4 regions of the Neobacillus sp. YIM B06451 genome follow, and region 3 is predicted to be linked to each of the others. Evidence: predicted binding sites of a transcription regulator. Region 3 holds the regulator's gene; each other region holds the start of a gene.

Region 1 (7,413 bases), on a different contig from region 3:
AGTTGAGTGATTTTCAATTTGGCCTGATATTCCTGATCTGTTGGATGAAGGAAACTATATTAACCAAGGGAGCCAGACGTGGTGCTCCGTTTAGTGAGAACGAATAATATTTTCGTTCTACCACGGTCATTTAGGCTGTGGTATTTTCGTTTCTTAAGGTTGCAAAATTTGGTGCGTGACAATCAAATAGCTTAAATCTAGTTTGGTTGTCAGATAAACCTCGTCATTATGACAACCACGAGCCGAAATCGCGTTTGGTTGTTAGATACCTCCCTGTTTAAGTCAGAGAAAGGACGGAAAACCTAATTACTTTTTACTTAACCCTACGCTGTCTGACAGTATATTCCGCCCCGGTAACCGCAAAGCGTTACCGGGGTTATTTTTTGTTCCCCCCTGATTTTAAAAACTCAAGGACAGGGCCAAATGCCTGTTTTTCGCCGGCTTTGAAATAGTCCTTGAATGGGTCGCCGGAGTTTCTGTACCGTTGGAGAACACTCGGCAAATTGAAGTCCTTCGGGTCAAGACCTTCCTCAATTTCCTCCCAAAATAACGGAGCCGCCACTCCCGCTTGCTTGTTCCCCCTTGGTGAATAAGGGGCAATAATTGTTTTTCCCGGTGCATGCTGGACATAATCAACATAGAGCCGGCCACCGCGGTTTTTTTTCAGCCGTTCTATTGTAAAAAGCCCTGGCTCCTTTGATACAAGATAATTGGCGATGAATTCCGTGAACAGGCGTGTATCATCAAAAGTGTATGTACCAGAAGGCAAAGGGAGGTACACCTGAAGGCCTTTGTTGCCGCTTGTTTTTACAAACCCGATAAGCCCAAGCCCGTCAATGACCTCTTTGATATAAACTGCGGCCTTTACTGCAAGGATAAAGTCAGCAGGCGATGGAGGATCTAGGTCCAGGACAATTTCAGCCGCTTTCCCCGACTCTATCGTATGAAAGGGAATATGATACTCAATTGCAAGCTGGTTTCCCAGCCAGACAAGTGTTTTCAAGTCATTGCATACTATATAGTTAATTCCTTCGTCCAGATGAGTTTCTATAAAGTCCGGTGCGTAATCCGGGCAGTTTTTCTGATAAAAGGCTTCACCAAACATACCATGTGGATACCGGATGACTGTCAATGACCGTTTTTGCAAAAAAGGCAGCATGGATGGCGCCACTTCCATTAGATAATGGACAAGATCGATTTTCCGGATGGAAGGGCTTTCCCATACTGGTTTATCAGGGTGGGTCAACTCAATGTCTCCGGTGACATTTTTTTGGTTGAACAGGAAATTATCAAACGTACAGTCTTCTGGCTTTAAATCGAACCTGAAGCGGCTGAAGTGCGGTTCTCGCAGCTCATTATCATAAAGTTCAAGGTATTTCACCTCAAAGCAGATGGCGGGCTCCACATAAATAAACCTGCTATCCTCGGACTTACTATTTTGTTTAATAACCGTAAACAATGCCTGCTTTTCCTCTGGCTTAAGGCCAAAAAGGATATGGCCTATCTGAAACACTTCCCCATCCTTATAAACCCCACAGTAATAATAACCATTTGACTTTTCATACGCAGTAATAAAGCAATCAACCAGTTTCCAATTTTTATATTTAACCCATTTTGTGGACCGTTTACCTTCCTCCCATTGGCTTTCGGGGGCTTTGGCCACGATTCCCTCACCGTCATGAAGGACTACTTCTTCCCACAGCTCGGTGAAATTGGTATGCGGGGGAACCAGCTGTAAAAGCTCATCGCCAGTCGTTTTTGGTTCCATGGCCATGCCTGTTTTTGAAAATAAAGAGGCAAGCCGGCGCTTCCTCTCATGATAGGGCTGCGAATGTATATTCTCTCCACGTTCAATAAGCAGGTCAAAGGCCATGAGCCGGGCTGGCTGTTTTTCGGCGGCTTCGGCAATCCTTTTTACGGCTTTCATCCGCCCCCTTTTCTGGATTGCAGAAAAATTTGCTTTATACTCATTTTCAAGAATGACAAGCTCGCAATCGAGCCGCAGAGGAAGGAAGAGCCGGAAATGATCAAGGCTCGCTTTAAGAAAATCCTCAATTTCCGGGAATAATGGCAAAAGAGGCTTATCGTTGCGGCTCATTAGCTTTGGGCCATCCTTGTCCCAGTCAAGAATGGCCCGGAATCCATCGTATTTTACCTCGTACGACCAACCAGGAAATTCAGGCGGCTCGAATTGTAAAACTGGCAGCATCGGCTTCATTTGCGTTCATCCCCATCCTTTTTCGTTAGTGTATGGAATATCCTTTGCGGCTATCATGTTTCCAAATCTTTTATTGATTGGGGCGGAAAAATTTACACAAACTAACCTAAAAAAGAATGGAGAATGAACGATGCATACAATCTGGAAAGGCAGCATCAGTTTCGGGCTTGTCAACATTCCCATCAAGCTCCACGCGGCAACGGAGGACAAGGACGTGAAACTAAGGACCTTGCATAAGGAGTGCAATTCGCCTATCAAATACGAAAAAGTGTGCCCGGTGTGCGACAGGGAAGTAAAAAGTGAGGAAATTGTCCGGGCATATGAGTATACAAAGGGCAAGTTTGTGGTATTGGATAACGAGGATCTTGAAAAGTTGAAAAGGGAAAATGAAGAAAAAGCGGTAGAAATTATCGATTTTGTCAAGATGGAAGAAATTGATCCCATCTATTACGACCGGAGTTATTTCATGTCGCCGCATGAAGGGGGAAGCAAGGCGTATTCCTTGTTAAGAAGGGCACTTCAGGACTCAGGAAAGGTTGGCATTGCAAAAATCGCAATCCGCTCCAAGGAGCAATTGGCCGTCCTCCGGGTTTATGAAAATACGCTTGTGATGGAAACAATCCATTACCCAGATGAAGTCCGAAAGGCAAACGATGTACCGAATGTCCCTGAAGCGGATAAGGTTACAGATAAGGAATTGGCAACCGCCATATTGCTAATCGACCAGTTGACGACAGATTTCGTACCGGAAAAGTATACCGATGATTACCGGACCGCGTTGCTTGAATTGATAGAAGCAAAACGGGCGGGCAGGGAAGTCGTCGCCCCGGCGGCAAAAGAGGCGCCATCCAATGTTACAGATTTAATGGCGGCGTTACAGGCTTCAATCGATCGGACGAAACCGAAAACAAAGGCCGGGACACGCAAAAAAACCGGATCACGTGCAAAAAAGCAGGCGTAAACCTAAAGGCTGATTCTTTTCGGGTCGGCCTTCCGGTCAATGTTAATAAAGGTGGCTTTAATGGTAAACACGTGAATTTACTATCCTCCGGTTGTACATTATTTTTCCCTTTATTTGAAAAAAGAAGGGTGAGGGAGAAAGATGAAAATTGTCGTCCTGTCAGATACCCACATTCCCAAAAAGGCAAAAGCTTTGCCAGACGCTATTATCCCTGATTTGGAATCTGCTGATTTGATTCTCCATGCAGGGGATTGGCAGGTTCCTGAAGTTTATTCGATGCTGTCGGCTTTTTCGAAAGTTGATGGCGTCCATGGGAATGTGGATGGTCAAGACGTAATAAGCCTTTTTCCGGATAAAAAAATCATTCAGGCTGGAAAATTCACAATTGGTCTTGTCCATGGCCACGGGACCGGAAAAACGACCGAAAAGCGTGCGATCGAAGCCTTCATTGGCGAAAAGGTCGATTGCATCATTTTTGGGCATTCCCACATTCCTGTGCACAAAGTTACAGAGGGAATCCTCCTTTTTAATCCTGGTTCCGCTACCGACAAACGGAGGCAAAAACAATTTTCGTACGGCATTCTTGAGGTGGGCGAGAAACTGTCAGCAAAGCATGTCTATTTTGGGGGTTAATCAAAGCTCAACCATTCATTAGACCAAACCCCGAAAATGAGGTATACTTATACTAGTTACAAACTTTAAATGATTCACTTCACCGCATGTAAAGAGTGGCTTGCAAGTCCTTTTTGCATCGGTGATTTTTAGTTCAGGGACATCCGGACGGGTCAGATTGAAGCCCTGAATCGGGTTGGAGCATGGCCGAGGGAATAAAAAACATGGAGGTGCCTGGAATGGCGTTTGGGCGAAGGAATACGGAAGAAGTAGTTATGGAAGAGACGGATATATGGGAATGCACGGCGGAAGGATGCAAGGCGTGGATAAGGGACAATTTTAAGAGCGAGGAAGTGCCCGAATGCCCTATTTGCAGCAGCGCGATGCATAAGACAACCAGGGAGCTCCAGGTTGTAGCGAATACAAGCAAGCGATACATTTAACGGCAAGGATGGGGACGCGTGGAGATTATCCGGGTGAACAAAAGCAATATCGGTGCGTTCATCGATTATTGCATTGCAAATAGGAAAAATCTAGACGACACATTCCTTGTTGATGAGGAACTGGAAAAAATGAAGCCTGATGATGAAGACCCTTCGTTCATTGCTCTAGAAGGAGGGAACGTCATCGGCGCGGTTTCTATGAAACTGGATCCTTATCTTCTGAGGGGAAACCGTGCTAGATTCCGGATTTTCCATTGCAATCCAGCAACACCGGTCGTTTATAAACGCCTCTTTTCAGTGATTCGGCCGGAGATGGACAAAGTGGAAAAAGTATTCCTGTTCCTCCCTGAAACGGCATTGGAAGCAAGGGAACAAATCGCTGGACTGGGCTTTTCCATTGAAAGGTATGCATATCTTTTAACCAGAAAAGATCTGCCTGTTGGTGAAGTTTCACTTCCAGAAGGCTATTCGTTTAAGGAGTTCGTGCCAGGCCGTGACGAAAAGGATTACTGCCGTATTCGGAATATAGCCTTTTCAGGGCTGGCGGGATCGGAAACTCCACTAACAGAAGAGGAAGCAGGAAAAATCGCCGCCCGGAATGACTACCTGACGGGAGGGATTTTGTTCCTGTGCAAGGAGGGCAGTCCTGTTGGCCTCGTACGTGTCGCAAGGGAATACTATAATGGGATCCATTATGCTTTGATCGGACCGATTGCGCTGCTACCGTCCTATCAAAAAAAAGGGCTCGGACGCACGTTGCTTAGGGCCGGGCTACAGGTTGGAAGAAAATTTGGCCTTGGCAAAGCAATCCTGAGCGTAAACGCTGAAAACGAGCAAGCTGTCCATCTTTATACAAGCGAAGGCTTCGAAACGGATGAATGCTTTATCTCCTATCAATATAAAATTTAAAAAGGTATCCTTTGGCCGCCAGCCGGGATACCTTTTTCTTTACTCAAAATGTTCAATACAGTACTTTAGGACCATTTCCTCTTCGTCTTCTTCCAGAGCAAAATCAAAAACTTTTCCAGAACTTTTCTCGAAAAAGTTGTACTGGGCTATTTTGTGTTCGTTGCCTTCAACTGAAAAAATAACCTTAAGGCCCGTTCCCAATTCTGAATACAATTCATCATCTTCATCAACAGCTATATCAAGCAGAAATTCATAGCGCTCTCCTGCCAATAAACCAAACGGATCTTCAAGAAATTCTACTGTGTGGCCTGTAATTTCCATCGTGATTTTTCCTCCTAATAACATCTGACAGGTACTTTACCTTCATTTAAAATACCATAAACGTATTTTTTTTAAAAGGAGAGAGAGGGGAGGGCATAGCAAACCATTTCCGAACAATATGTGAATAATTGAACAAAATGTCTTACGGGGAGGATAAAATTGCTAAAATAAAGTTGGATAGAAGGATATGTATAGTTGCGGTAAGGAAAAGCAACGAATGAAATTTACGTTTAACTTTATGTGATTTTTTTCACAAACTTAGAGGTGAAATGAATGTTGACTCAGCTGGATATACCACAAATGGTTACGTTAATGAAAGCGAGGGGCAATATCTATCATTTTTTGCTCAGAGTGTTCCATTCGCCGCTTGATCAAGTATGGTTAGATGCTTTTCGGGAACATGGAGATGTTGCGGGCCTTGGGGAACTTGGTTTGGGCGGTGTAGAGCTGAAGGACTTTTTTAAAGGTGACCCTTGCTTAAAAAGGGAAACAGTGGAGTATTCGAGGCTATTTATTGGGCCCGGGACATTGCCCGCGCCTCCGTGGGAATCCTTTTATCGAAGCAGGGAGCAAATGCTTTTTGATGATGTAATGTATGAGGTCAGGGAGCAATTCCATAATGAAGGCCTTCGATTTGTAAAAGAAAACAATGAGCCCGATGACCACCTAACCATCGAACTGGAATTCATGCTTCATCTCATTTTGAAAGGAATACATGCAAAAGAAGAACACGAGCTTTTCAATATTCTTAAGAAACAGCGCGCCTTTCTGAATGAGCACCTTGGACGGTGGATAGGCGATTTTGGAAAAAGGTTGGCTCAAAGCACAACCAGTAATCTATACAGAGGTGCCGCATTATTGGCAAATGATTTTATTGCAGATGATATAGATTTTCTTAATGAACTAGTGGAGGGATGGCCCCATGGCGAGTAAGGAAATGGAAAAAGGGCTTCTGGAAAAACAAATGAAACGGCGTACCTTTTTAAAATGGTCAGGAGGAATTGGAATCCCTCTTGTGCTCGGCGGATTTGGGGCAAATCAACTGGTCGGCAGGAAAGAGCCGGAAAATGCCATAAAAGCAGAAACCCCGGAAAAAATCATTTCAACTTGCAGCATCAACAATTGCGGCGGCCGCTGCGTCATTAAAGCGCATGTCAAGGAAGGCCAGGTCGTCCGAATCAGTACGGACACAAATGAGGACGATATTCTTTCTCCGCAAATGCGGGCCTGCATACGCGGGCGGGGCTATAAAAAAATGCTTTACCATCCCGACCGGCTTAAGTATCCAATGAAACGCGTTGGTAAACGGGGTGAAGGAAAATTCGAGCGGATCACCTGGGCCGAAGCCGTTGAAACGATCGCGAACGAGATGAAGAGGGTCGGCGAAACCTACGGACCGGAATCAAGATATGTGAATTATGCTTCCGGGCAGTCATGGGGCTTGTTCGGGGGAGAGTATATGGCTAGGAAGCTGCTTGCGATGACTGGCGGTTACCTTGATTTCAGGAACGATTATAGTTCAGGTGCTGGGAATGTCGCGACACCATATACGTATGGGACAAATAACTCGGGATCAAGTTTCGATTCATTCCTCCATTCAAAGTATATTATTCTATGGGGACATAACCCCTCCGAAAATATTTTCTCAACTCCGTATACAACCTATTTGCGAGAAGCGAAAAAGAACGGAGCGAAAATTATTGTCATTGACCCGCGTTATACGGATACAGCCGTCGCATTCGCTGACGAATGGATCCCAATTTTGCCAACGACAGACAATGCAATGATGGATGCGATGGCGTATGTGATGATTACCGAAAACCTTTATGACAAAGAATTTGTCGATAAATACTGCATCGGTTTTGATGAAGCGCACATGCCGGAAGGGGTACCAAAGGAAGAAAACCTACGGAACTACCTGCTTGGAAAAACGGACGGCATTTCGAAAA
Region 2 (7,413 bases), on a different contig from region 3:
TCTGATGAATATAGAGGACTACAAAGGAGTTTGGGTTTTTATAGAGGAAACGGATGGCGAAATTGAAGGCGTTTCGCTTGAACTGCTAGGCGCTGGCAGAAAGCTTGCCGATAAGCTTGAGGTTCCGCTTGCTGGTGTGCTGATGGGGCATGGCATAAAGGCGCTCGCATCAAAGGTGATTGCATATGGGGCCGATGAAGTGTATGTTATCGACCACCCGGTCATGAAGAACTACAGGACAGAGTCGTTCATGAAGGGCGTCATCATGCTTGCAGAAAAGTATAAACCAGAAATCTTCCTTTATGGTGCGACACCGAACGGAAAGGATCTTGCAAGCGCTGTTGCGACTGATTTGAACACCGGTTTGACCGCGGATACGACAATGCTTGATATTGACCTCGATAACCGCCTTTTTGAAGCCAGCCGGCCGGCGTTCGGAGGAAATATCATGGCTACCATCCTTTGCAAAAAGCACAGGCCTCAAATGGCGACTGTAAGGCCGAAAGTTATGAAAGCGCTTGAGCCGGACACCTCGCGCACCGGAAGGATCATTGAAGAGAGCATTGCCCTGTCGGAAGATGACATGCGCACAAAAGTGCTTAAAATTGTGAAAGACATAACAAATAAAGCAAACCTTTCTGATGCCCATGTGATAGTATGCGGCGGTAAAGGTATGGGGGATTTGCAAAACTTCCAAATGCTCTACGATCTAGCCGATGCGATTGGCGCGACTGTTGGCGGGACGAGGGATGTTGTTGAGGCCGGATGGCTGCCGCACCATCTCCAAATTGGGCAGACAGGCGAAACGGTTACGCCAAAAATCTACTTTGCCATTGCCTTATCCGGAGCAATCCAGCATGTGGTCGGCATGAAAAACTCAGAAATCATCATTGCGATCAACAAAGATCCAAATGCGCCGATTTTTGATGTAGCCACCTACGGTATTGTAGGGGATGCGCTGGAAATCGTCCCGAAACTGACAGAACAATTTAAGCAGATGCGGAACCAAAAGGGCGGTGAAATCAGTTATGCCTGAAAAATTTGATGTAATCGTAGTTGGTGCTGGCCCTGCCGGTACAGCATGCGCCCTTGTGTGCGCAAAGAACGGATTGAACGTGCTGCTGATTGAAAGAGGGGAATACCCAGGCAGCAAAAACGTAATGGGCGGCGTCCTTTACAGGAAGCAGACAGAGGAATTAATTCCAGAATTTTGGAAAGAAGCGCCTCTTGAGCGTCCTGTCGTCGAGCAGCGTTTTTGGATGATGGATAAGGAATCAGTCGTTTCCTTCGGATATAAAGGTATGGAGTGGGCAAGTGAGCCATACAACAATTTTACCGTCCTCAGGGCTCAATTCGACCAGTGGTTTGCACAGAAGGCCGTCGAGCAAGGGGCGCTCCTGATTAACGAAACGGTAGTAACGGAATGCATTGTCGAGAACGGGAAGGTTATTGGGGTCCGTACTGACAGGCCGGATGGCGATGTGTACGCGGATGTTGTTGTACTCGCCGATGGGGTAAACTCGTTGCTTGGAAAACAGCTTGGCTTCCATAAAGAGTTCCGTCCGGATGAAGTTGCCCTGACTGTCATGGAAGTTATTAATCTTCCAAAGGAGAAAATCAACGACAGGTTCAATCTTGAAGGAAACCACGGGTGTACAATTGAAATATTCGGGGATTCAACAAAAGGGAACCTTGGAACGGCTTTTCTATATACTAATAAAGAAAGCCTTAATATTGGAGTAGGTACAACGTTGTCGAGCATGATTAAGGCGAAGCTGAAGCCATATGACCTGCTCGACTATCTGAAGACTCATCCAATGGTACGCCCGATGCTTGAAGGCGGGGAATCAGCTGAATATTTGGCCCACTTAATTCCGGAGGGCGGATTCAGGTCAGTGCCAAAGGTTGCTGGGAATGGGGTTGTAGTCGTAGGGGATGCTGCGCAGCTTGTCAATGCGATTCACCGCGAAGGATCGAACATGGCCATGTATTCTGGAAAGCTTGCCGCAGAAGCGATCATAGAGGCGAAAGCCCGCAACAATTTCAGTGAAGCGAGCCTGAACAGCTACCGTGAAGCACTATATGGAAGCTTTATCATGAAAGACCTTGAAAAATACAAAGATGCAGCCCATACATTCGAAAAATATCCACAGTACTTCAAGGAATATGTACCGATGATGAACCAGGCGATGAGCAAATTCTTCACGGTTGACGGAACACCTAAACGCGACAAACAGAAGGAAATCATGAAGAGTATTACTAGTGAACGCGGCACGCTCAAGGTGCTGCAGGATGTCTATCGCGCATGGAAGGCGGTGAAATAATGTCAACCAAAACTCTGGAAGAAAAACAGTATCTCCTTCGTTTCAGGTGTGACACAAAGTCCCATTTAACCGTTCTTGATCACGACATTTGCGCGACCAAATGCCCTGATAAACTTTGCACTGTTTTCTGCCCAGCCGAAGTTTATAAATGGGAAGGGAAGCGGATGCAGGTCGGTTTTGAGGGTTGCCATGAGTGCGGCAGCTGCAGGATAGGCTGTCCATACCAGAATATTAAATGGGAATATCCAAAGGGCGGCCACGGAATCGTCTTCCGGCTTGCTTAAGATAGAAACGAAATTAAAAAGCTGTCTGCAATTAAATGCAGGCAGCTTTTCTATTGACTGGATGAAACCTTTTGTTAATCGTTTTATGAGAATAAGAGTAAACACTATTTACATGCTATGTATGGGATTTCACAATAGAAGGCAAAAAGATGAAGCTAAAAAGAGGAAGATTTTAGAGATTAGCTGATTTTTTTATCTGAACCCATTGTGCAAAGTACGTCATTTTTTCCAAATGATTCAAATTCCTGCGCAAGTTCAATAGCAGAGTCGATCGACTCCATCAACGAAGAGGCATAATACGGTTTATCCCAGCTGAATGTACCATCGGGGTCTGATGTATAGACGAGCACCTTCCAATTGCAGCATCCGGCGGGAACCCCTTCATGATCACCTTGTAGCGCAATCAACCAATGGGTGGCGCCTGTCTCCGCAAAGGGGGATTCCTTTAACAATGCAGTGTCGTTGCTCCCGATTGGCATGATGATTTTTGGGTAAAAGTCTCTATAATATGGGAAATTCAAGTTCTGTCCCTCCTTTTTTGGTTCTAACTAAATTATATGAAATCCATGAAGGTGAATACCAGTTCAAATGTTAAAATTTTTCGAAACTTGAAAGCGTATCCACATACTTTTTGACAAATTCATGGCTTGTGATAGCCATCACAACTTTTCTCATGAAAACGTCCTATACTGTTCTCAAATAACAATTTATTGAGAGGGGAATATCAATGAGCGGTTGCATGAGTGCATTTGGTGGAGCGGGACAGGTTGAGCTATGTCCAGGGCTGAAACAATTAAAGGAGGAACATCCTCCACTCCTATCCCAATTGGATGGCCTGCTTGAAGAAGTACGGAAAATTGAAAAAGAGGAGGATGTTATAGAAACGTTCTCCAGGCTGACAGAAAGGACTAACAAATTCATTGCCGATTTGGGGCCCCATTCCGACCGGGAGGAAGGCGTCCTGTTTGACATGATGGGACAATATATTGGCCGTACATCAGGTCCGATTGCTGTAATGGAATACGAACATGACCGGGCAAAAACACTTATTGGCACTTACCTGGAAAGAACCGCGCAAGAGGGGGCTGAGTTTTCCGAGGATGAAATCCGGGAGCTTGCTTCCCAAATCAAAGAAGCATACTATACATTGACCGAGCATTTCGCAAAAGAAGAGAATGTCCTTTTCCCGATGGCGCAACGGATGTTATCAGACGATGAGAAAGCGGAGCTATATCAAAGAATCAACGAAATTTAGAAATAGTAACTAAAAACCAAACAGAAAGCGGCAGCCAACCTTAAGTAGGATGGATGCCGCTTTTCTAAGTTTGCCATTGCTCGAGTTTTTTATCAGAAGGCAGGAGAAGCGATGAGATGCCCAGAAATGGAAGGAAGCCGACTCCGATAATCATTTCCTTCAGGCCTGCCAGGTCGGCGATATAGCCAAGCCCAACGGACCCGATTGCACCCATGCCAAATGCAAGGCCGACAGTTAACCCGGACATAAGCCCGATTTTCCCTGGCACGAGCTCCTGGGCATATACAACGGTAACTGAGAAACTTGTCATCAAAATGAATCCGTTTAGTATTAGGCAAACAAGTGCGGCGGCGGAAGGCAAAAATGGAATGATTGCCGAAAAAGGCACCGCGAACAGCATGGATGCAGAGATGACATTCTTCTTACCGAACCGGTCTGCCAGCGGCCCACCAAAAAATGTACCGGCAGCACCGGAAACCAGAAACGCAAAAAGAAGGAATTGCGATTGCTTGATCGTAAACGAATATTCATTAATTGCAAAAAAAGCGTAAAAGTTCGTTATTCCGGATATATACCAGGATCGTGCGAAGATCAGGAGCAGGATTAACGCCAGCGCTGGCAGGATGCCTCTCTGAAGCCCCTTCTTCGCGGCATTGTTACCGATTTTCTTTACGGCTGCCTTCCTTGTGGCAGAAAGCTTTTCGGTGTACCAGCGGGCGATATACAGTAACAGGGCGACCGCAATGCCAGCGACTGCTGCAAATAGGGCTGCACCCTTCTGTCCAAATGGAACAAGGATTAAAGCCGTTATGAGCGGAGCGAGGGCCTGGCCGGAATTGCCTCCAACCTGATATATAGATTGTGCCAGTCCCCTTCTTGGGCCAGCCGCGAGATATGCGACACGGGATCCCTCGGGGTGAAAAATAGCCGAGCCGATTCCGATAAAAATTACCGATAGGATAATAAACGCGAAATTCGGCGCAAAAGCGAGGCCGAGGATACCAGCCATCGAACAGGCAAGCCCAGCAGGCAAAGCATAGGGCATCGGTTTTTTATCAGTCATAAGCCCGACGGCAGGCTGCATGACGGAAGAAACCATATTCAAAGCGAAGGCAATCATGCCCAGCTGGGTGAAGCTAAGCCCAAGCGTCTTGCCGATAATCGGAAACATGGCGGGTACAACCGACTGAAGCGAATCATTCAATAAATGGCATAGGGCTATGATAAAAAGAATTTTATAGGTGGTAGCCTGGCCGGAATCGGCAGGTTTTTGGACTAATGCTGCCTGGTTCATATGCAATGCTCCCTTAAGTTTGTACCCCCTATATTACAGTATTTTGTCATCATTAAAAATAAAAAGATACGTTTTAAAATTGTTTTAATGACAAATCAATCATGGAAGTTATTGTAAACAGGTTCATTGACACTGTCCAAAAAGTTTATTATAATTATCTTGAATTCAAGGCGATTTTAATCGCCATAATAAAAGGATTTGATTAAATTGGAAAGAGAGTCAATTTCACAATCACTTAAGCTTTACATTGTTTTATCCAGGGCCTATAAGGCGATCAACGAGCAGGTCAATAAATTTATTCAGGAAAACGGCCTGAACCCAACCGAGTTTGCCGTTCTTGAGCTCCTTTATCATAAAGGTGACCAGCCCCTTCAGCAAATCGGCGGAAAAATCCTGATTGCGAGCGGGAGCATCACTTATGTCGTCGATAAATTGGAGCAAAAAGGGCTTATTGCAAGGGTGGCATGTCCAAGTGACCGGCGGGTGACCTATGCGAGAATTACCGATAAAGGAAAGTCTTTTATTGAAGAGGTTTTTCCCGAGCACGAACGGAATATTCATGAGCTCATGTCACGCCTAACTGAACAGGAACGGGAAGAGGCAATCACCCTATTGAAGAAACTTGGCCTGCCATCCGGGAAGTTTTAAGGATCGGGCTCCAGAAAAAATGGCATATTTATGCCATTTTTTTTTATGTTCTTCGAGATCTTCATAACCTTGGTGTCTGCCATCATGGGCGTGGTACAAATTTTAATGGGATTTTTCACAAATTGGAGGAATCCAAGTTTCGGATGTCGAAATGAACTATGTGAAATTAAAAAGAGAGAAGGGGTTCCAGGTGAAATTTCAGGATTATACATACGTAAGGCCGGACATGGCAGATATTAAAAAGCAGTTCGAAGCTGCGCTCGAGGAATTCAACTCCGCGGCCAGTGCATCGGAGCAGGAAAAAGCGATACAAAAAATCAATAAGCAAAGGAATCATATCGGGACAATGATCTCCCTAGCTTCTGTCCGCCATACAATTAACACGGAGGATGAGTTTTACAAGGCGGAGCAGGATTATATTGACGAAGTTGGACCTGAGCTTGAAGGGCTTGTCACAAAGTATTATGAAGCCCTAACGAATTCGAAATTCCGCGTGGAGCTTGAGCAAAAGTGGGGACGCCAGCTGTTTGCGCTGGCAGAAGGACAGCTGAAAACCTTTAAGCCGGAAATCGTGCCGCTGCTTCAAAAAGAGAACCGGCTAACGACCGAATATACGAAGCTCGTTGCTTCCGCAAAAAATGAGTTTGAAGGGGAAGAACGTACCCTTGCGCAGCTTGATGCATTCATCCAATCTGTTGACCGTGACACAAGGAAACGGGCCAGCGAAGCGAAATTTGGCTTTTTCAGCGCAAATGAAGAGGCGTTTGATAGGATTTATGACGACCTTGTCAAGGTAAGGACAGAAATCGCCCACGTGCTTGGCTATAAAAACTTCGTTGAACTTGGCTATTACAGGATGCATCGCACTGACTACAACGCGGAAATGGTCGCCGGTTTCAGGAAGCAGGTCGAAGAGTTTATCGTGCCGATTGCCACGAAGATTAAAAAACGCCAGCAGGAGAGAATTGGCGTGGACAAGCTTTACTATTATGATGAAGGATTCAGTTTTACTTCAGGGAACCCAGCTCCGAAGGGAAGCCCCGAGTGGATTATTGAGAATGGACAGAAAATGTACGACGAGCTTTCCCCTGAGACGGGAGAATTCTTCCGTTTCATGCAGGAAAATGGCCTTATGGACCTTGTTGCGAAAAAGGGAAAAGCGTCCGGAGGCTATTGCACATATATCGAGGACTACCAGGCACCTTTTATCTTCTCGAATTTCAACGGAACATCAGGCGATATTGACGTGTTGACACATGAAGCAGGCCACGCGTTCCAAGTGTATTCAAGCCGCCATTTCGATGTGCCTGAATACTACTGGCCAACATATGAGGCGTGTGAAATCCATTCAATGAGCATGGAATTCTTCACTTGGCCATGGATGGAGCTGTTCTTCAAGGAAGACACTGATAAGTACCGGTTCCAGCACCTTAGCGATTCGCTGCTGTTCCTTCCGTATGGCGTTTCTGTTGATGAGTTCCAGCATTGGGTGTACGAAAACCCGGATGCTACGCCTGTGGAAAGAAAAGCGAAATGGCGGGAAATTGAAAGGAAATACCAGCCGCACAAAAATTACGAAAACAATGATTACTTATCGAGAGGCGGATT
Region 3 (7,413 bases):
GATTTGCCTGCGGGACAGTTCGTATACCTGATTGACGACCTTATCGAGGAAGTATCGGTCATGGGAAACAATGAGAATTGCGCCATGATAATTTTGCAAGTACAATTCAAGCCATGAAAGTGTTTCAATATCAAGGTGGTTCGTAGGCTCGTCCAATATAAGGATGTCGGGTTTCCCTAGCAGCAGTTTCCCGAGCGCCAGGCGTGTTTTCTGGCCGCCGCTCAGGCTTGATATACTAGTTGAATAATCAAAGGTTTGGAAGTTGAGTCCATGGAGCACGGACCGGATATCCGCCTCATACTGGTACCCTCCCATCTCCTTGAATCGGACCTGCAGTTCGTCATAGTCCTTTAAAACTCTTTCATATTTACTGGAATCGCCGATAATAGACGGGTCCGCCATTTGTCCTTCCAGTTCCCTTAACGAAGCCTCAAGCTTACGGACTGGCTCGAAAACCTTCAACATTTCATCCCAAATCGACAAGGATGATTCGAGGCCCGTATTTTGCGCGAGATAACCGATGGTAACATCTTTCGGTTTAATGATTTCGCCGCCATCATGTCCGATATGGCCGGCGATTATTTTGAGGAGCGTCGATTTCCCAGCGCCATTCCTGCCGACTAGGGCAACGCGGTCCCTGTTTTGGAGTTCGAGCTTTATGTTCGATAAAATTAATTCAGCGCCGTAATATTTTTCAAGGTTGTTCACTTGAAGCAAAATCATTCTTTTCACCCCATTACTATTTAGAGTGTAACCCATAAGGGGTTGCTCGGCAATGAGTGAGCCATCCTCGAGGAATGGTTTTCTGCTGAGGGTTAAAGCACATATGCTAGGGGAAAAGGAGTTAAATATGACAATTTTTTTAAAAAAATGGGGCTTAATCTCATTAAAAGCTAAAAAACAATGGAACATATGTGAAACATGGAACAAAGAGCATACACAATTACCTGAAAATAGTGTATTATTTTTATAACTCAATGAACTGAACTATAGGGAAAAGGTTAAAAAAACGGCCAGGTTCCCATTCGGGAAAACGGGGTCGATCCGCCAGGATGTTCCGTTTTTGGGAAAGGAGTTTTTAGGATGGCTGAATTTACGCATTTCAATGAAGAAGGCAGAGCAAAAATGGTTGATGTCAGCGATAAGCCGGAAACAGCCAGGACGGCGATCGCCCGTTCAAGCATAACGGTAAATCGAGACATTTATGAAAGAATAACGAATAATAAGATGAAAAAGGGTGATGTGCTGGCGGTGGCCCAGGTAGCCGCTGTCATGGCAGCAAAGAAAACATGGGAAATAATCCCAATGTGCCACCCCATCCCGCTGACAGGGGTAGACATCGCTTTCAGGTGGGAAGAGGAAGAAGCAGGCCATAAGCTGATGATTTCAGCTTCAGTTAAGACGAAAGGAAATACTGGCGTGGAAATGGAAGCGCTAACTGCAGCTTCCGTCTGTGCATTGACCATATACGATATGTGCAAAGCCGTTGACAAAGGAATGGTAATCGGGCCAACCTATCTTGTTGAAAAGACAGGCGGCAAGCATGGCGATTTTAAACGAGAACAAGAGGTCCAGTAAACAAGATTTCCCGCGAATGGCCAGGGGCCTGCGAGAAAAATTAAACCGGGGCAGGGGATCAATGGTGAGTGAAACAATGAAAATACCGCAGGCAACCGCCAAAAGGCTGCCGTTATATTACAGGTTTTTAAAGAATTTGCATTCCTCCGGAAAGCAGAGGGTTTCATCAGCGGAACTTAGCGAAGCGGTTAAAGTCGATTCGGCGACAATCCGAAGGGATTTTTCCTATTTTGGAGCCCTTGGCAAAAAGGGCTATGGCTATAACGTAAACTACCTGCTTGGGTTCTTTCGGAAGACGCTTGACCAGGATGAACTTACAAAGGTTGCTCTTATCGGGGTCGGAAACCTCGGGACTGCCTTTTTGAACTACAATTTCCTGAAAAACAATAATACAAAAATAGAAGTAGCCTTTGACGTTGATCCCGATAAAGTGGGGACGAAAATTGGCAACGTCCCAATCCACAGCCTGGATGATCTTGAAGCGTACCTGAACAATGACAATGTTACGGTAGCGATTTTGACCATACCTGCTTCCGTTGCCCAGCCGATTACAGACAGGCTTGTTAAAACAAATGTGAAAGGGATTTTAAACTTCACGCCTGCGAGGCTGAATGTCCCGCGCTCCATCCGGGTCCATCATATCGACCTGGCGGTGGAATTGCAGTCCTTGATTTACTTCCTGAAAAATTACCCGGGAGTGGACTTTTCCGAAGAAGCAGAAGAAGCAAAAAAGTGAGCCTAAAAGGGGCTCACTTTTTTTGGATTCGTTTTAGCTTGTAATGTAGACTTATCATCCTTATGCCCGCCCCGAAATCAAAGGTGGCCAAAATAACGAGGAGATAGGAAAAGAATCCCCAGCCTTCGTCCCTTACGCTCCCAACTGCGAAATACGTAAACAAAATTCCGAGCAAGAGGTACACGATGCCGGAAAACAATGGTGATTGCCTCATAAAAACCCTCCGATAAAGTTTTGCATCTGTTCTGCTTCACGCAGGAATTTCTCAATTTCCTCACGGTAAATACTCTGCATCAAAACAACGAGTGTATTCATTGTGACGTGCGCAATGATCGGAACAATGATCCGGTTTGTCCGGACATAAAGGAAAGCAAATGTGAATCCAATTGCCGAGTAAATCAGGATATGTTCAAATTCCATGTGCGCGGCTGCGAAGATAACGGAACTGATCAATGCGGAAACAAAGAAATTAAACCGCTTGTGAAGGCTGCCAAAAATGATTTTTCGGAACACGATTTCCTCAAGGATGGGGCCGATGACCGAACTGATGAGAATAACCGCGGGAAAATTGTCAATCATCCGCATGATTGAACGGGTGTTATCCGAACCCATTTTAATCCCAAGCATTTGCTCCACTATGGCAGCGGCCCATTGCGCGAAAAGGGCGAGGAAAATTCCGCCGACGGCCCATGAGATGGACTGTGGCAAATTGGCCGCGTTCCTGTTTTGAAGCGAGCTGGCCATTTCTTTTCGTAGGAGAAACAACGTAATGAGGAATGCCGACACAAAGCTGATTATCAGCCAGTAATTTAAGGCATACATCTGCGTTTCCTGGGGACTGTTCCCCGCACCGGCAAGGACGATTGCCAAAAGGGGGACCCCTACCAGGCTCGATAGCTGCATGACGATATATACAATAAGAATCCAACCGTATTCACGTTTCAAAATGGCAAGCTCCTTTATACTTTTTGCATCACTTTTCATTCTACTCACAAAGGCAAACTTATTTCAATCAGGAAACCTTCCTGTATAGCCTTAGCCAAAGCGGACATACTCATAAGGTTGATTTTTTTTAAAAAAAATGATGGTTCGTGCTTGCAAAAAAAACCGGTTTTCATTATTATAATAATTGTGTTAGCACTCACCTGAACAGAGTGCTAATAAGCGACTACATAAAACCCTTTGAGGAGGTTGTTTGAATTGTTAAGACCACTTGGCGATCGCATTATCATTGAGCTTGTCGAGTCTGAAGAAAAGACTGCAAGCGGCATTGTTTTGCCTGACACTGCAAAGGAAAAGCCGCAGGAGGGCAAAGTTGTAGCAGTAGGTTCCGGCCGTGTTCTCGATAGCGGCGAGCGTGTAGCTCCGGAAGTATCTGTCGGCGACCGTATCATCTTCTCAAAATATGCCGGCACAGAAGTGAAGTACCAGGGAACTGAATACCTAATCCTTCGTGAAAGCGATATTCACGCCGTCATCGGCGAATAATTGCCTGAACTCAGGGCACATACCTAATTTTATCTGACTTGAGGAGGTTTTTGAACTATGGCAAAAGACATTAAGTTCAGTGAAGACGCGCGCCGCTCAATGCTTCGCGGTGTAGATGCTCTTGCAAATGCTGTTAAAGTTACGCTTGGGCCAAAAGGGCGCAACGTTGTTCTTGAGAAAAAATTCGGTTCACCGCTTATCACAAATGACGGTGTTACAATCGCGAAAGAAATCGAGCTTGAAGACGCATTCGAAAACATGGGTGCCAAGCTTGTTGCCGAAGTGGCAAGCAAAACAAACGATGTTGCCGGTGACGGTACAACAACTGCGACTGTCCTTGCGCAAGCAATGATCCGTGAAGGCCTTAAAAACGTAACCGCAGGCGCCAACCCAATGGTCCTCCGCAGGGGCATTGAAAAAGCGACAAAGGTTGCCGTTGAAGAATTGAAGGCAATTTCCAAGCCAATCGAAGGAAAAGAATCCATCGCCCAGGTTGCGGCGATTTCCGCTGACAACCCAGAAGTCGGCCAATTGATCGCTGAAGCAATGGAGCGCGTTGGCAACGATGGTGTTATTACGATTGAAGAATCAAAAGGTTTCGCTACCGAACTTGATGTAGTAGAAGGTATGCAATTCGACCGCGGATATGCATCTCCATACATGGTTACAGATTCCGATAAGATGGAAGCTGTACTTGATAATCCGTATATCCTGATTACTGACAAGAAAATTTCCAGCATTCAGGAAATCCTTCCTGTCCTTGAGCAGGTTGTCCAGCAAGGCAAACCGCTATTGCTGATTGCTGAAGATGTTGAAGGTGAAGCACTTGCTACATTGGTAGTTAATAAGCTTCGTGGTACATTCAACGCTGTTGCTGTTAAGGCTCCTGGCTTCGGTGACCGCCGCAAAGCTATGCTTGAAGACATCGCTGCCCTTACTGGCGCCGAAGTTATCACAGAAGAGCTTGGCCGTGACCTTAAATCCGCAACAATCCAATCTCTTGGCCGTGCTTCCAAGGTTGTTGTTTCCAAAGAGAACACAACAATTGTTGAAGGCGCTGGAGACTCAGCTGCAATCGCTGGGCGAGTAAACCAAATCCGCGTTCAGCTTGAAGAAACAACTTCCGAGTTCGACCGTGAAAAGCTGCAGGAGCGCCTTGCGAAATTGGCTGGCGGCGTAGCTGTCATCAAGGTCGGCGCTGCAACTGAAACAGAATTGAAAGAGCGCAAGCTTCGTATCGAAGACGCCCTGAACTCAACACGTGCTGCTGTTGAAGAAGGAATCGTTTCCGGCGGTGGCGTCGCCCTCTTGAACGTTTACAACAAAGTGGCTGAAATCCAGGTTGAAGGCGACGAGCAAACAGGTGTGAACATCGTACTTCGCGCTATGGAAGAGCCTGTTCGCACAATTGCGCAAAACGCAGGCCTCGAAGGCTCTGTCATCGTTGACCGCCTGAAGCGTGAAGAAATCGGCACTGGTTTCAACGCTGCTACTGGCGAATGGGTGAACATGATTGATGCTGGTATCGTTGACCCAACAAAGGTTACACGTTCCGCGCTTCAAAACGCTGCATCCGTTGCGGCTATGTTCCTGACAACTGAAGCAGTTGTTGCCGACAAGCCTGAGGAAAACAAAGGTGGCGGCATGCCTGACATGGGCATGGGCGGAATGGGCGGCATGATGTAATTAGGGTTTTGGAACCTTGTTATATCAACGTCTAAAATGATAATATGCTTTTCTTGTCCTCGGATTTGTCCTCGTTTTATAAAAAACATGGAAACCTACGACAAAAAGCTAACTATAGGAGAAGGTCTTTCATCAGTTTGCTAAACTGTTGGGAGGCCTTTTCTTCCATATTATAAGAAGGTTCGTTAATAATATTGTTTCGAAATCTAGAATTCATGAAAAGGGCGCAATCCTTGAATAAGGATCAGCGCTCTTTTTCCATTTAAGGGCCAGATTATAGAGTAACCTTTGTGGGAAGTTTTTAACTCAATTAATACTTAGTAATGAACATCTTATTTTTAATTTCATGACCCCATTGATGCCACTGGGAGATGCCACAACTGTTAAACTTTTTGTCGATTAGGGACAAGACTTGCTCACCTCTATCCCGCCGGCCACCCTCAACTCGTCTCCCTCAATGCCGTCGAAAACGTTTTCCCTTATACAAAGATTCTTCCCGGCATCAATCCTGATGCCATTGGCCGCCTGTCGAATGACGTTGCCCTTGATCCTGATGCCTGACGGGATTCCTTTGCCCCGTCCGTCAGCACCGCGGTCCTTGATGAGGCGGATGGCCGAGAACTTGTCAGTCCCTCCAGTGATGTAGTTACCGTGTATCTTTGTGCCTGGCGCATTTCGGACCTCGATACCGACCCGCGAATCATCTCCAGCGGTGATCCTGTTGTCCTCTATAAGGGTATCAGGAGTTCCCAGAATGACGAGGATTCCCTGACGGTTTCCAATCAATTCGTTGGAGTGCACCCAGTTTCCAGGACCTGAGGCATCATGCTTGTTCTTAGCCCCGCCGGAATTCCCGAGCGCGATGCCCGCCTTCTGCCCGCCAACGACCGTATTATCTCGGACCTCGTTCAGGTATTCACCCTCGCCATGCAGGTCGATGGCATCGAGGATGCTGCCGGTGATGGTGTTCTCCGCCACGAGATTGTTGTGCGTAGGGAACTGCAGCAGAATGGCATGCCGCAAATGCCTGCCATCGAAGGTATTGCCGATGACGATGTTATGCCTGGAATCGTTGGCGGCATTTGGGTCGTGCTGATCGGCTGAGCCCTCGATAGCGATTCCATATCCCTGTCCCCCGGGGCCAACGGCAGTTGCTTCGCTTACAGAGTTTCCCCTAAGGGTCACTTCACGGCTGGCCTTGACGGAGATTCCGTGTCGCTTGAACCTGCGAATGCCCAGGTTCTCCACAAGGATCCGGGAGCTGGCCTTCCCTTCGTTGGCTCCCAGGTAGATCCCAAACATAGGACCTCCACCTGCATCGCCGTTCTCGGGGTCATCGCCGAGTGGTCCCTTATAACGGGAGGTAATGGTGAAATCAGCGATGATGACGTCGTGGACACCGGAGCCGCGGATCACCCGGCTGTCATCCTCACCGTCGAAGGAGGTCAGCAGCACGGTTCTCTCCCGCCCCTCTCCCCGCAGGTCCACGCCGCTGCGTAGCACGATGTTCGCCGACTCGTCGGCCGGATCGGTGGTGCGCAGGTCATACATCCCGGCCGGCAACAAGACCTCGTCACCCGGTTCGGCCGCGTCCAGGGCCTTTCTAATGGCTGCTGCGTCATCTTTTGAGTCCGGATCCGGATCTGCCCCGAAGTGCGTGACATCCAGAGTCCTGCCTGTGGTTCGACCAGGCGTCGGCACCTTGATTGGCTTGCCAGACCGGTCCACCAAGCCAGGGACCTGCCAGTCGCCGCGCTCGGACTGGGCTGGTTTCCCAGTTTCATTGCTCTCGACTTGCTTGTCAGGTTCCTCCACGATGCATGAGGTCAAGAGGACCACCAGGCCAAGAGCCACCCCCCACGAATTCGCCAAACCTCTCCGGCTGTTCCGAACTGATTTCTTCATCAAACATCTCACATCCTTAC
Region 4 (7,413 bases), on a different contig from region 3:
GCCTGGCTTCAGCCCTTAAGGTTCAGCATTGAAATCGGCAAGGCCTCTTCCTGTCCCGTCCCGCCAAGGCGGTATCCCCACGCAAACACACCATTCAGGTAATCAATTTTAAAATAAGAACCAGGATCGCCATCTATTTCGTAAATTTCACCAGGCTTGAATGAATTTGGATCAAGCAAATATGCTTTTGCCATCACAGCCTTACGTTCAAGGACGGCATATTCGTTCACCATCCCCATTTGTTCAGCCTTCCTCGCCTTTTCATTGAGAGTTGCAATCTCACGCCTCAATTCATATTCCGTCATGGCGCTGTACCTTTTTTCCCGTTCCATCAATAAAGCCACCTTAATTGTTATAATACCTTCAGTATAGTAAATTATAGGGAGTTTTAAAAGGATAGTGCTTCATTTAAAGGAAGGAGATACCCCAATGGAAACCTTTATTATAACAGGCGCGGGCTCGGGGCTTGGACGGGAAATCGCCCTGCTTTTAGCAAAAGAAGGATGGGATGTTTTGTTAGCCGGAAGGACGTTGGACAAGCTTCTCCTCGTAAAAGAAGAAATCGAGGCTTCCGGCGGATCCGCGACTGCCCTGCAACTTGATGTTACCGATCCGGAAAGCCTGCCGGAAAAGCTCGTCCAGGCTCTCGAGGGCAAAACTGTCCGTGGCCTCGTAAACAACGCGGGAATCGGGCATTTCGGGCCTTTTGGAAAAATGGACAACGCACAAATTTCCGAACTGTTCCAGGCGAACGCACTCGGTACTATTTTTATGACAAAAGCAGTCCTGCCTTATCTCGAACAGACTAAATCCGGGTACGTCGTCAATATCATTTCAACCGCGGGACTGCGCGGCAAAACAAATGAATCCGTGTATTCGGCAAGCAAATTCGCGGTCAGGGGCTTCACCGAGAGCCTTCAAAAAGAGTATGAAGGAAGCGGGATCAAGTTCACCGCAGCCTATATGGGCGGCATGGATACGCCTTTTTGGGAAGGAAGCTCCCATGTGGCTGATTCCTCAAACTTCATGTCCCCGTTTGATGTTACCCGGCGGATTGTTGAAGGATTGGGAGATAAGGAAATCATCGTCGAAAGGCAAAAATAGCGCGCGGATCATTATTCTTCACCGCGCGCTTCTAAATAGCGTTCAATCAGTTCAATTGGAAACCCTTTGCGGAAAAGGGTTTCTTTCATTTTCCGCTCATAGGCGTAGCCCGTCAGCTTGGCATGCTTGCGGTGGGCCTTTTCGCCTTGCAGGCGGATTGCTTCGAGTTCGTCTTCCTCATTCCTGCCAAAATCGCCCTCGTCCAAGGCGAATTGGATTGCGTCAGTCTGGTAACCCTTCCGGCGAAGCATCGCATCCAGCTTTTGCTTGAGAATCCGCTCTGATTCCCCGGAGTACTTGCGGGCATATTTTTCGGCAAGCGTCTTTGCTTTTTCAAACTGTTCTTCAGGGGTGTATCGCTTTAGCGCTTCTTCAATGAGCGGGTCGGCGATCCCTCTTTCCTTTAGCTCCATCCGGACAACATATGCCCCTTTATCGGTTGTGCTGATTTGCGTCCTTACATATGCGTCGGCGTATTCGGCGTCATTCAAGTACCCTTGTTCATGCAGCCTGTGGATGACTTCGTTAATGGCTGCTTCTTCAAGCTTTTTTTCCTTCAGATGCTTGCGGACTTCTTTTTCCGACCTCATTTTATGGGAAAGGTAGTTGATTGCATTGTTATACGCTTTACGGATTTCATCATGGTATCCGACCTCCGCCAGCGCGAACTCATCAAGCTCCATACCTTTTCTCAATTTAAATTTAATAATAACGGCTTCATCGGCACTGAAGGCGAATTCTTCCCCTTTACCGAAATCCATATAAATATTGTATCTCCCTGTATCACGCTTCTGGGTGGTGATTTTCGTAATGATTGCCATTTTTCCTCACCTCTTCTCCACTGTACCACACACCAAGAGTGCCTTTCATATAGGAAGAAGCTAAAATAGAGTTAACAGGTTTTTCAGAGGGAGGAAATGGAATGAAAATCGCGATTGCCGGGGGCAGCGGTTTTTTGGGCAGCGCCCTTACGGAAGCTTTGCTCGAGAAGGGACATGAGGTGTTTATTTTAACAAGAAAGAAAAAGGAAAGCGGCCGGAACGGGCTAACGTATGTACAATGGCTCACCGATGGCAGCCGGCCGGAACATGAACTTGTGGGGATAGATGTCTTTATCAACCTTGCCGGCGAGTCGCTGAACAGCGGACGCTGGACTGCTGAACGTAAGGAACGGTTGTTAACGAGCAGGCTTGCCGCGGCAAACGAAGCAGTCTGGATTATGGCCTCAATGGAAGAGAAACCGAAAGTCCATATTGCCGCTAGCGCTGTCGGATTTTACGGAACTTCCACGGACAAAACGTTTATCGAAGGCAGCCCTTCAGGGAACGATTTTCTCTCGGATGTAGTCAAACGCTGGGAGGATGCGAGTATGAAAGCCGCGGACCTTGGCATACGGACCGTACTGTGCAGGTTTGGGATCATCCTTGATAGGAAGGAAGGCGCGCTGCCAAGGATTGCCCTCCCGTACAAAATGTTCGGCGGCGGGACGGTCGGCTCGGGACGCCAATGGGTATCGTGGATTCATCTTGATGATACCGTTTTCGGGATTCTTTTTGCTATTGAAAATGAAGGAGTTAGTGGCCCAGTTAATTTCACCGCACCTGAAGCTGTTCCAATGAAGGGGTTTGGAAAGACGGTTGGAAAGGTTTTAGGGCGCCCGCACTGGCTGCCGGTTCCCGGCTTCGCGTTGAAGCTTTTGCTTGGTGAAATGAGCACGCTCGTACTCGAAGGCCAAAGGGTTATGCCGAAAAAATTGCTTGATACGGGTTATAACTTCCGGTTTCCAGAGTTGGAACCCGCACTTAAAAATATATACAAAAGTTGAATCATACCCCCTTTTTAAGGAAAGGATTGGAATAGCAGCATACTTTTCTTAGAAGGAAGGGATCAAATATGGAAAAACGCAAAAAGGAAAAGTCGAGGCTGACGTTGACGGCCACGCAGGAAGTTCTTTATCAGCGGGAATTTAAAGCGGCGGACCGAGCGGCGGGCTTTGAAGGGCCGAAACTGAGGAAGCGGTAAGGGAAGGACTGCGGATATTTCTGGTAAGGTAAACAAGGCGGCTTTTCTGAAAAATTTCCCACTTATGGCTGAGGCTGTGGCGGAAAGGATAATACTGCGGGTTACTCCGCAATTTATTTCCGAAAGGGGTTTTTCGTGATGGGCCGTTCACGCGGACACAGGAATCGTGACAAGAACACAACTTCCCTGCCACAAACTCCAAAGAACCTGAAAATTACCGATGGGCGCGACGTTGAATTTGACCGCGACCTTGCCGACCATGACGACCTAGAGGCAATGGCCAGGTCAAAAGCTGCCGACCAGAGGGCGAAAAGCAGGCGGAAATAATCAATAAAAAACGAGCATTCGCCTGGCTAGGTTGGCGAATGCTCGTTTTCCAAAGACTGATGAAAAAAGAAGCAGGGCGACCCTGCTCCTTTTTTATAGTTATGCTTTATTTGCAACAGCCTTTTTATTGATTGCAGCTTTTAGATAAGGTACTGCAAACCTATCAACGCCCCAGTAGGTTGCACCACTGCCAGCGAACAAGAGGACAACTGCTACTGTGTAAAGGATTGGGTTTGTGCTTGTTGTACCGGCAAGCAAGAAGTTCAGGTTCATGAACGCAGCTGCTATCAAAGCAGGGATTGTTGCTGCTCCCAAGATCAGTCCCAAGCCAACCAATGTTTCACCCCAAGGAATCAGGACATTAAAGAGGTCAATATTTGGAGCTGCTACGTTTTGTAGGAAATCTGCATACCAGCCTTGGACGGCTGGATGATCTCCGCCAGCTTTTGCAATAGCGCCTTGTAGGAATCCGCCTGCATCAAAACCTCCTGTTATCTTGCCCCAGCCAGCTTGTAACCATTGAAGGCCCAACCAAACCCTTGCGATTGTCCAAATTACTGCTACTTGTGGTGTTTGATACCATTTTTTCATTTTAACCAACTCCTGTTTTTGTTTTTGTGAAATTATTCACATTCTTAACGGAAAAAAATTATTTAGAATAAGTTCTTATGTTTAGTGTTTAAGTTTGTGAAGGTTTTCACTTACTTTCTACACCCTTACTTTACTCCCTTTTTTAAAAACTATCAACATATTTTTATAGATTTCACTGTGTTTATAGTGATTATTTGACTAAATTGTGAACGACTGTGGATACAGGGGATATTGTGGATAAATTTTGTGGGTATAACAAAATAAAGGTATGTAGAAATCGGTGTTTGTGTATAACATTCGGCAGTATTTCTGTGGATAAAGTGGATAAGTCTGTGGATGATTGTTAAAATAACAACCTTTCTGTGGATATCCTAGTGAATAACTGAATGTGTCCCCAAAATAACGTTTAGATGTGGATGAGTACGGGAATTGATACTTTCTTCTCTACATTCCGGGTTCGGTTTAGCGTAAACTGGTAGAGATAGATTTTTACTAGAATGTTGAATGGAGATGGCTTGTTTGGTACTAAAATTACTTAACGATTTGATTTCCATTGACAGTAGTTCGGTTGAAGGGGCAAATGAAGCAGTACGGTTTTGCGGTGACTGGCTCCAAGGAAACGGGCTTCCGGTTTCTACTTTTGAAAATAATGGCTACACAATGCTTGTTTCAGAAATCGGCAGCGGCGATTTTACTCTCGTCCTAAATGGCCATGTAGATGTTGTAGCCGCAAAGGCTGGCCAGTTCCTGCCTTTTGAGCGGGACGGAAAGATTTACGGAAGAGGCTCGGCCGATATGAAGTCCGGGGTCGCGGCGATGATGTCCGCACTTTCCCAATTAAATGGCATGGAACTCGGAATTAGGGTTCAGCTGCAAATTGTTTCCGATGAAGAAATTGGCGGGTTCAATTGCACAGGCTTTTTAGTCGAAAAAGGCTATAGAGGGGATTTCGCGATTTGCGGAGAGCCGACGGGCCTTGGCATTGCCAACCAAGCGAAGGGCGTTCTGCGTACTGATTTGCGGGTAACCGGAGAAGCAGCGCATGGGAGCCGCCCATGGGAAGGGATTAACGCGATTGAGAAGGCATACGGAATATATGGTGAAATTCTTCGGCTTCCATTCGCATGCGAAAGCAGTGATTATTACGAAAAACCGTCGATCAATTTGGCTAAAATTAATGCAGGCAGCGCCTACAACGTTGTGCCAGACGAATGCATGATGGGGTTTGATATCCGCTACCTCCCCGGTCAGGACAAAGATGAAATCCTCCGCCAAATAAGCGGAATTGAAGGCGTTCAGCTTATTCCTGGGATGTTTTCGAATCCCGTCAATACAGACCGCAGCCACCCTTTCCTGCAACTGCTTGGCGAAATCGTTCAACGGCATACCGAGCGGGAAGCCAATTATTTTGGCCAGCATGGCAGCGCGGATACTGTCTTTTTCTCGAAATATGGAATTCCTGCAATCGAATTTGGCCCCGCCGGAGGGAATTGGCACGGAGATGAGGAATACGTGGAAATTGACTCGGTGCTGGCTTTTCGGAATATTCTTGTTGAACTGGCTTCTTCCGGCAGATTGGCGGAGTTTAAGGGATTGACTGAGAAAGAACGCGGTTAAAATGGAACTTATCGTTAGTTAACCTTTGGCATTAATGCCGAATCCGGGCGTAATAATGCCGGATGGACTTATAATAATGCCGAATGGAGCCGCAATAACGCCAAAATCAGCAATAATAACGCCGAATTTGGCATTAATAAAGCCAAACGAAGCATTATTAATGCCAAAAAAGAGATTAATTCTGCCTAACAGGGATTTACAGCCCATTGGATGGCCCTTATGTTAACTAAATTATTAAAAGGTCCACGTTAACAAAACACAAAAAAACGCGCCGCCCATCAACTAATGAGGGCGGCGCGTTACGTTAATGCTTACAATGGCAAGAGGGCGACTGTTTCTTTATCCCGGAGAGATTCAATCATGTCCAGCCATTCCTTTGGCTTGTTGGACAGGACGGAGTAATAGGTTGTCAGGAAATCTACTACAAGCGAGGCTTCGACGGTATCTTGGCTTTCGTCGCCCGGCATGAAGCCGAGGTCGAGGCCGGAGACGGCTTCTCCATTGTTCTCCCATGATGGGTGGACGTACTCAAGGTCAAGGCGCTTGTATCCAAGATGGGAAAGCACTTCCCGTCGTACATACGGGTCCATTACCTTAACCCCGCCAAACTCGTATTTCTCAACACGGTAGGGATCATAGATTTCAGCAAACATGCCGTACAGCTGTTCCTTTCCGTTTTTGCCGGCAAGCTCCTTTAGGTCGTTCATTCTATTAACAGCAAGAAAGCGGCCGATTCCTTTTCCGGGCCGGCCGATAATCGTGAAATCGGTCATGGCAATGTTCCAATTTTCATAATAGCGGTATTCGGTTGCGCCAACGACTTCATCTCCGTCCACAGCGACGAATACACGGATGCCAGGGTCTTCGAGCGGTTCTTTCCATAAATCGTATTCGAGTACTTCCTCCGGAGGGAAGATTTCCCCCATGAGATTGTGCAGTTTTTTAAAATTCGGGTCTTCGATGCTTATTATGCGCTTATATTCCATTTCCAGGTACTCCTTCGTTTTTAAATGGATTTTTCCATTCCATGATGACAGCATGGTTTTTCGATTCTTCATCGTCAAGGTAATTTTCCACGACAGCAACCGGCACCCGGCCGCAGCGGAGAAGGAAGGTTATGACCGGGTCCTTCAGTTCGCCCGCCATCACCTTTTCAAGATATTGCTGAGGGGTCATCGACGAAGCAACCTTGTGGTAGCCCGGCATCCTGCTTCCGCCAACTAGCCTGTCGATGCCTTGTTCGATGACAACATGGTACATTGCCTGCATCATCAATTTTCCAAGGCCGAGCTTCCGATATTTTGGCCTGACACTGATGTCTACTATATAAAGCGAGTTCCCGTCTGGCAGGTGATTGCGGATATATCCGTTATCCGTCACGTCTTCCCACGTATGGTCCGGGTGGGCTGGATCGAAGTTGACTCGGAGCCCGGTAAGCGAACCGGCCAGGTTTCCATCAACCAACACGCAAAGCGCCCCCTCTGGGAACAACTCCACATGGTTTGCCAATTGTTCCTTGTTCCACCAAAGGTCTGAGGGGAATGGCGGCGGGAAGCATTCGGACTGGATTTCAATGAGCCCGTCAAAATCATCCTTCGTATAATTCCTTATGCATACGGAATACGGCTTTCCCTGCTCGTATACAAAAAACTCGCTTTTGTACATTCTCCTCACCCTTCCGATTCAGTTTTTTCCCAATCCACGTATAGGTCGGTCCTCCGGTCGCGCCATGTTGTCACAGATCCACGTTCG

Evidence for each region. Region 3 encodes Rex, which represses fermentation and respiration genes when NADH is low (regulators of the CRP and FNR family bind a similar motif). Its sites were predicted from a motif close to TTGTGAAATATTTCACAA; they were not measured.
Region 1: a site for Rex is predicted at 5,703-5,720, ahead of RB160_RS09110 (TorD/DmsD family molecular chaperone). Genes of this name have one in related genera too.
Region 2: a site for Rex is predicted at 3,256-3,273, ahead of RB160_RS00865 (hemerythrin domain-containing protein). Genes of this name have one in related genera too.
Region 4: a site for Rex is predicted at 4,069-4,086, ahead of RB160_RS10870 (DoxX family membrane protein). Genes of this name have one in related genera too.

The regions. Positions count from the first base shown of each region.
Region 1 is NZ_JAVFKJ010000003.1:301,229-308,641, forward strand. Features, by position in the region: gene RB160_RS09080 (DNA ligase D) at 377-2,218, opposite strand; gene ku (non-homologous end joining protein Ku) at 2,349-3,179, shown strand; gene RB160_RS09090 (metallophosphoesterase family protein) at 3,321-3,812, shown strand; gene RB160_RS09095 (cold-shock protein) at 4,031-4,234, shown strand; gene RB160_RS09100 (GNAT family N-acetyltransferase) at 4,253-5,143, shown strand; gene RB160_RS09105 (DUF6509 family protein) at 5,183-5,464, opposite strand; gene RB160_RS09110 (TorD/DmsD family molecular chaperone) at 5,738-6,397, shown strand; gene RB160_RS09115 (DMSO/selenate family reductase complex A subunit) at 6,387-7,413, shown strand, end outside.
Region 2 is NZ_JAVFKJ010000001.1:191,811-199,223, forward strand. Features, by position in the region: gene RB160_RS00845 (electron transfer flavoprotein subunit alpha/FixB family protein) at 5-1,036, shown strand; gene RB160_RS00850 (FAD-dependent oxidoreductase) at 1,029-2,324, shown strand; gene RB160_RS00855 (ferredoxin family protein) at 2,324-2,608, shown strand; gene RB160_RS00860 (hypothetical protein) at 2,788-3,129, opposite strand; gene RB160_RS00865 (hemerythrin domain-containing protein) at 3,336-3,863, shown strand; gene RB160_RS00870 (MFS transporter) at 3,928-5,157, opposite strand; gene RB160_RS00875 (MarR family winged helix-turn-helix transcriptional regulator) at 5,365-5,805, shown strand; gene RB160_RS00880 (M3 family oligoendopeptidase) at 5,996-7,413, shown strand, end outside.
Region 3 is NZ_JAVFKJ010000024.1:5,034-12,446, forward strand. Features, by position in the region: gene RB160_RS23215 (ABC-F family ATP-binding cassette domain-containing protein) at 1-723, opposite strand, end outside; gene RB160_RS23220 (hypothetical protein) at 776-973, shown strand; gene moaC (cyclic pyranopterin monophosphate synthase MoaC) at 1,084-1,578, shown strand; gene RB160_RS23230 (redox-sensing transcriptional repressor Rex) at 1,640-2,314, shown strand; gene RB160_RS23235 (YdiK family protein) at 2,328-2,528, opposite strand; gene RB160_RS23240 (CPBP family intramembrane glutamic endopeptidase) at 2,525-3,259, opposite strand; gene groES (co-chaperone GroES) at 3,515-3,802, shown strand; gene groL (chaperonin GroEL) at 3,860-5,488, shown strand; gene RB160_RS23255 (right-handed parallel beta-helix repeat-containing protein) at 5,888-7,393, opposite strand; gene RB160_RS23260 (hypothetical protein) at 7,410-7,413, opposite strand, start outside.
Region 4 is NZ_JAVFKJ010000004.1:237,196-244,608, reverse strand. Features, by position in the region: gene RB160_RS10900 (YfhH family protein) at 9-332, opposite strand; gene RB160_RS10895 (SDR family NAD(P)-dependent oxidoreductase) at 430-1,104, shown strand; gene recX (recombination regulator RecX) at 1,116-1,925, opposite strand; gene RB160_RS10885 (TIGR01777 family oxidoreductase) at 2,027-2,929, shown strand; gene RB160_RS10880 (YfhE family protein) at 2,998-3,126, shown strand; gene RB160_RS10875 (YfhD family protein) at 3,265-3,453, shown strand; gene RB160_RS10870 (DoxX family membrane protein) at 3,553-4,044, opposite strand; gene RB160_RS10865 (M20 family metallopeptidase) at 4,555-5,661, shown strand; gene RB160_RS10860 (hypothetical protein) at 5,680-5,868, opposite strand; gene RB160_RS10855 (GNAT family N-acetyltransferase) at 5,973-6,647, opposite strand; gene RB160_RS10850 (GNAT family N-acetyltransferase) at 6,637-7,326, opposite strand; gene RB160_RS10845 (carbon-nitrogen hydrolase family protein) at 7,332-7,413, opposite strand, start outside.